2 regions of the Paenibacillus hubeiensis genome follow, and region 2 is predicted to be linked to the other one. Evidence: riboswitches for the same ligand, from Rfam matches in the RefSeq annotation. Region 2 holds a riboswitch; the other holds the start of a gene.
What was found. A riboswitch is a leader RNA that binds a small molecule or an ion and turns the genes downstream of it on or off. The one in region 2 is predicted to bind thiamine pyrophosphate.
Positions count from the first base shown of each region.

Region 1 (3,468 bases), on a different contig from region 2:
ACGCTGAGAATTTCTGAGCCGGAACGTTATAGCGGAGCGGAAGTGCTGCATACGGTCAGACAGATGACGGGGACAACCATTCAGGTGGAGGTGGACGGAAGCGCCTATCGTATAGACCCTTTGGCAGACAGGGGGGCGACCGTTCCGGTCCAGCTTATGGGTCTCTACAGGCCTGAGTTTATCAGCGACGAGTCCGGGCAGCTGAATAAAATCTCGTTCTGGAAGGAGGCCGGAGATATTGATTAATGCCGCATCCAAACTGCTTGCCGTCTTGTTGGCAGTACTTCTGCTATATGTATATCCGGCTGCCGAAACGGCGGATCGGCAGGATGAGATTTCCCGGATGACCGTTTACCAGACCGTCACACGTTTTGTTGATTCCGCTCGCACCAAAGGTTACATTTCTCCAGCCATGTTTGCCGAGTTCGAAGAACAATTGGCGCGCACGGGCAATGTCTACGACATTTCAATGGAGCATCTGCACAAAAAATATGTGCCGAATTACATCGATCCCCAAAATCCTGCGACTTTTACGGGGACGTACGAGACGGTTTTGGATGGATATTATTCAAGCCAAATCAAAGAGAGGCTTTTTCCGACCGACGGTTTAGAAACCGCGGAGGATCCTGCTCGAAGATACACGTTTACAGTAGGGGATTTTTTTACCGTGTCCGTCAGAAATACGAATCGAACCCCCGCAATGCTTATCCGCGAATGGCTAAATGGGACACTCCAATCTCCCGCCGTGTTTACCACGTATGGAGGGATGGTGCTGAATGAAGATTACTGAGCTGTCCATCGTTTTTGTGCTTGTCTTTTTTCCGTTTTTTTGGATCGTGTCGCAGAGCAGTCGGGAACTCCAGGAGGCCCAGATCCTCAGCAATAGATACGAGACAGCGCTGAGGACTGCCGTCATGGACGCTGGCATGGTCATGCACCAGAACGAAAAGCAAAGTGGAGAAGCGGGCTACGGTTCATCAAAGTTTGTGAACGCTGATAAAGATTTGGCGCTGGAGACGTTTACGCAAACGATGGCTCTTAATTTGGGGATTCAGGACGATCCGCCAGCGATTCGCTCCTTGTTCGATTATATCCCGGCTATCGTTGTTCTGGACTACGACGGTTACTACATGTATGCCAAAGAGACGGAAATGATGGGGGAGCCCGAAAACTCTTTTCGTCACGTGTGGAGCCCAAAGAAACCCTATACCTATGCAGACGAAGACGGAAACAGCATCAATTTCACGTTGGATAGTTATGTCTACGCCTATGATGCCGAAAAGCAAATGTGGCTTGAAGGCTTTCGGAACGAACTCATCGCGTCGACACGGATCCCGTTGCTGAGAAATGATGAACATTTTGAACATGTTCGCAGAAGCCGGATTGTCAGTGCCGTTCAGGAGGATTTGGCCGAGGTCATCAATCGTCACAACGAATTTGCCAGAAGAAATGGCATCTCATACACGTTTACTCTGCCGCTCATCTCCCAGGAAGACTGGTACAACTCTATAAATGACACAGGGATCATTGCTTTCATTCAGGGTATTCCGAGCGGGAGCCGAAAAATCAACAACTTTGCCATCGGAGGCGGCCGGCTTGTTAAGAGGACGGCCGTGATCGGCGGCGTGGATCCTGACAGCGGCATCAAATATTATTATCCGGCCACATGCTCGAACGGATACAGGCCGGAGGAAGTTTTTACGGATGCCCAGGAGGCAGCGGCTCGAGGCTATTTTGAGCAAAATTGTTATATCAATCACTAGTATCCTCCGACGAAAAGGCACTGGATAGTGCGATATTTTCAGCTGCGTAGTCTAACCTAAAAAAGCGCTGATCTTCCTGATTTTTGGCAGTGCACGCAAAAATGATCGATGACAAAACAGGATGCCTATGGTAATATAGGCTACAACTTCATAAGAGCACTAGGGGTGCCGCGCGATGCGGCTGAGATGGAATAATTCGATTCCGGACCCTTTGTACCTGATCTGGATCATACCAGCGTAGGGAAGTGGCACGTTTTTCGTCATGACAAGGAAGGCTGTATTTCAGCCGTCGCTTGGATTGCAATGCGATTATCGGCAATGCTCGTTCCATGCATAAACGCGTGAGAATAATGCCCATTGGTTTCGCATTTGCCTTGCATTGCACGAAAGATACGAATAAGTCGCCACTCCCCTGCGGGAGTGGTTTTTTGTGTTCTTTCAGAAAGGCAGGTGAACCGAGTTATGGTTGCTTCGCAAACTCAATCAGTACCTTCATCATTGGAGCTCCATGTCATTTCAAACGGAACGGGGGACCTTGATGTTTTTCTTGAAAAGGCGATCCGGGTGAGCCCTTGGGTGGACTACATTCATATTCGGGAAAAACATCTTGCGATCAACCAAAGATTGCACTGGGCCGAACGAATGCAAGAAGCGGGTATCCCGGCTTCGCAAATTGTCGTTAATGGCATTCCTGATCGAATGGATGGTTTTTCTGTTCCTAAGTTGTGCGGCGTGCAAAGGGGGGAATCGGATTTCAAACAGTATGGCACAACCATCCGGATGGACAACAAGCATGAACCGATCCGTCTGGGCGTTTCCGTGCATTCCTTGGAAGGGGCGAAATCCGCTGAGCGCCAAGGCGCAGATTATGTTATTTTTGGGCACGTTTTTGCTACCAACAGCAAAATTGGCGCTGCGCCAAGAGGCATACCTGCATTGAAAGCGATATGCAGTTCCCTTTGCATTCCCGTCATTGCGATCGGCGGAATTCGCCCTGATGCCGTGGATGCGATTTACGCAGCCGGGGCAAGCGGGATTGCGGTCATGTCCGCCATATGGGAGAACAGTAAACCTGAGCAAGCAGCCGCTGCATTCAAACAGGCCATGTCCGGTGTACGGCCCATGAATGACGCCATTGAACGAAGATGAAGGAGGGGCAATCGTTGTTTGATGATCGCATTAGCTTAGACGGTAGTTCGGGGTTCGACATTCTCGACAAAAAAGAGAATCCACGTTCGCGAAAGGACATGTCTGCCGAAACGATCGTGATCGGAGGGGGTGTCATCGGTTGTTCCATCGCTTATGAATTGGCAGCCCGCGGGCAGGAAGTAATGCTCCTGGAACGAGCCCGAATGGGTGGAGGGACGTCATCGGCGGCGGCCGGCATGCTGGCTGCCGACAGTGAGCACTTTCATCATGCGGCCATAGCGGAGCTTGCCCGGCGCAGCCGTGAACGGGTTCACCGGCAGAGGGAGCATATTCAAGCGATGAGCGGAATTGACATTGGTTTGCGGCAGGCCGGGTTCATTACGCCTTTTCGAAGCGGACAAAAGGCAGGACTATATGCAGCCGCATATGAAACAGATTCGAATGCATGCACGTATTGGGATCGGCAGGAACTGCAGCGTCAGGCACCCTGGCTAAGCCGGGATACGTATGGCGGGTTGTACAGGCAAGCTGAAAGCGAAGTGCTGCCGTTAAACCT
Region 1 is NZ_JAVYAE020000002.1:143,055-146,522, forward strand. It holds gene RSX24_RS07355 (hypothetical protein) at 1-246, shown strand, start outside; gene RSX24_RS07360 (hypothetical protein) at 239-790, shown strand; gene RSX24_RS07365 (hypothetical protein) at 777-1,763, shown strand; TPP riboswitch at 1,915-2,024, shown strand; gene RSX24_RS07370 (thiamine phosphate synthase) at 2,226-2,912, shown strand; gene thiO (glycine oxidase ThiO) at 2,927-3,468, shown strand, end outside.
Region 1: linked by a shared signal. The riboswitch ahead of RSX24_RS07370 (thiamine phosphate synthase) and the one ahead of thiM (hydroxyethylthiazole kinase) in region 2 are both predicted to bind thiamine pyrophosphate.

Region 2 (3,468 bases):
AGGTGCCTCCGTTTTGGCGCACCAGTTTGCCGATGTCGTCTGCCCTGAAATTTTTGATGTTGATCGTTCCCGAGGCATTCATCTGAAATACTTTGTCGTACGCCTTATACGCCGCTCCGCCCGTTATGTTAACGGTGCCGGAGGATTTCAGGGTTAGCGCGTCCTCGCCGACATCCTTCCAGGTCACGTTTTCGATATTGCAGCTGCCATAACAATGAACGCCGTCGGCAGCAGGAGCTTCAATGACTACGTTTTTCAAGGTTGCGCCTGCTTCAAGCCTGAAAATGGGCTTCTGGTTCTCAGCCTGGCTTCCGTCTCCCAACGTGTTCGGATCGGCAGCCACGCTTTTCCCCTTGCCGTCGTACGTTTCGCCCTTTTTGACGATAATCGTCGTTTTGACGATTTCGGGCGCTGCCGCTGCGGGAATCACAGCAAACAATGAGGCAACCAAACCGGCGGACAAAAGTACGGTCAACATTTTTTTCATCATGAATTCCTCCTTGGCGATCGGATTTTCCGCCATTACGGGCGGTTTGTCGGCAAGCCTCGCAGATGCACAGCTCCGCTTGTCCTGGCCGCAACCTCATCCTATCAGGAAAGGAACGTTCCAAGAATAATCCGTAGTTCACATCTCTCCGACATTCACGCCAGCTCTGAGAAAATGAGACCTATCCGTACCCGTTCCGAACATCGCATCTGCCGGTGTTAACTCTCGGTGTGCTGGAATTACCTTATTTTCCTTCAGATGAAAGACAACAAGGGCAGACTTGAAATCAAGCCGTCCCCGTCTTTTTATTCAAAATCCAATCCTACGCACCGAACCGCTGACGGTATCCGCATTTGCGGCAAAGCTCCTCCACCGCTTCGCGTCTCGAAAAACCATAGAACAGATTGTTGGCGCGCTCGCCTTCCACAATCTCCGAGAAGGAACGTTCATGCACGTTCCCCAAATTAATGACGCCTTCGCCGTCCAGGCAGCACGGAACCACCGTTCCATCCACAAGCACCGCGGCTTGCGTGCGCAACGCATGGCAAAATCCTTTACCGTCATCCTCCGGCGTATCCAGGCTTGGCCACTGGAATTCATGGTCCTGGTTCAGGTACACGTTCGGCGCGATTTTGACGCCGCTGCCCGGTACGACTTTTTCCTCGATTTTATAATCCAGATTGAATTCGCGCTCCAAATGATCGAGCGTTTCGCGGTTGCGCTGCTTCTGGGCATTCGTGAAATTGTCCTGCGTCAAATTCCACAATCTGAACGACACGATGACGTTATGCTTCGTCGCTTCATGCACAAACGAAAAGATGTTGCTCAGGTACCCTTCGCGATCTTTGGAGCCCTCATGCCCGTCGAAGCTGTGCAGGGAAAAGTTCATCTGGCGCAGCGCCGGCTTGCCGAGCAGCTTGTGTCTCGTTTTCGGCAGCAACGTTCCGTTCGTCGTAATATTCACTTTGAAACCCTTCTCATGGGCGATGTCCAGCAGCAAATCGATTTTGGGATGAAGCAGCGGCTCGCCTTTGACATGCAGATAAATGTAACTTGAATGCGGCTTGATCTGATCCAGCACCATGCTGAACGTTTCCGGATCAATAAATCCTTTGGCTCGCTTCGTCTGCGGACAGAAGCTGCAGGCCAGGTTGCAAATGCTCGTGATCTCTATATAAACCTTTTTGAACGTTTTCAATGCGTGGTCCCCATTCCAGTCAGGGGGATGAGTCCCTTCCCGACTTCATTCGTGATGCGGCCAAAATGCGCCTTTATTATTATATCGGGTTCCGCAAGCAAGGTAAATCGACTGACGGAATTCTCCATCTGGAAAGGATGCTCGCCCCTCCGGGTCCTATTTACACCATCCTCACTTGTGAGGTATGCTGAATGCACAACTGCATAAGCTGCAAACAGTCACTAGGGGAGCCTCACGGCTGAGACGAATGATTTTCGGACCCTTTGAACCTGATCTGGATCATACCAGCGTAGGGAAGTGGAGCGGACTTTACCAATTAATACATTATGCAAGGGGTATGGCTTGCGTAAGACATGTATCCCTATTTGCGTTGAAAAGCCCCTCCCGTTTCCTTGGAAATGGGAGGGGCTTTGTTTGTCACGGGGCGCATCGGGCGATTGGGCAGATGCCAGAACGCGCAATGCGATCGTTGTTGCCGAACACACCGCGACAGAATTTATTTCCAGTCATCCCTTCACTGATCTTCCTGCGATCCGGAAACCAGCGCGCAGAAATACCTATTCTTGATGAGGAGGCATTCACATATGTCCTATTTGGAACGCGTTCGTACCCAAAATCCGTTGGTCCACAACATTACCAACATTGTCGTAGCCCCTTTTACCGCCAACGGTCTGCTTGCATTGGGCGCCTCTCCTTTCATGGCGTACGCTCATGAAGAGGTCGCCGACGTTGCCAAAATGGCCGGAGCCGTTGTGCTTAACATCGGTACGTTGAATGAGGACGTCGTGACGTCGATTCGTCTTGCCGGACGCGCAGCCAATACCCACAGCGTGCCCGTCGTGTTCGACCCGGTTGGCGCAGGAGCCACGGCCTATCGCACCGAAACGGCACGCAAGCTTGTTCATGAACTGCAGCTAACCGTGCTGCGCGGCAATGTCGCCGAGGTGGCCAACGTCATCGGGGAGAACTGGGAGATTAAAGGCGTGGATGCAGGACACGGTAAAGGCGACCGCATCCACATTGCGGAGCGTGCCGCTAAGCAGCTCGGCTGCATCGCAGCCGTAACCGGTCAGGAAGACGTGGTGTCCGACGGCGAAACCACTTACGTGATCGGCAATGGCCATGCCCTGCTCACCCGTGTCACCGGAGCCGGGTGCCTGCTGAGTTCAGTCATCGGGGCGTTTGCCGCGATTGCGGAGCCTGGGCGCGAACGATTAGACAGCATTGCCGAAGCGCTGGCCTTCTACGGCATAGCCGCCGAACAAGCGGCAGAACGAACGGCACAACAAGGTCCCGGCAGCTTCCAAATCGAGCTGCTGAACCAACTGGCACAAGTCACGCCGGCACTGGTGACAGAACGGTCGCAAATTCGGCAAGCTGCCGGAGGTGCACGATGACGATCCCGCAAGCTCTCACGATTGCCGGTTCGGACAGCGGCGGCGGCGCGGGCATTCAAGCCGACCTGAAAACTTTTCAGGAGCTCGGCGTGTACGGCATGAGTGCAATCACCGCCATCACTGCGCAGAACACCCTCGGTGTACAAAGTGTTTTCGCTGTTCCGAACGAAGGCGTGGCCGCGCAGCTCGACTCGATCGGAACCGACCTCTATCCAGGCGCCGTCAAGACCGGCATGTTGTTCAGCGCGGACCTGATCCGGATTGTCGCGGAAAAATGCCGGACGTATCGCTGGCCCAAACTGGTCATCGATCCGGTCATGGTCGCCAAGGGCGGTGCCCCCCTGCTCCAGCAGCAAGCGGTGCAGACGCTCATTTCGGATTTGTTG
Region 2 is NZ_JAVYAE020000014.1:34,566-38,033, forward strand. It holds gene RSX24_RS25675 (pectate lyase) at 1-487, opposite strand, end outside; gene RSX24_RS25680 (radical SAM/SPASM domain-containing protein) at 810-1,685, opposite strand; TPP riboswitch at 1,899-1,998, shown strand; gene thiM (hydroxyethylthiazole kinase) at 2,252-3,082, shown strand; gene thiD (bifunctional hydroxymethylpyrimidine kinase/phosphomethylpyrimidine kinase) at 3,079-3,468, shown strand, end outside.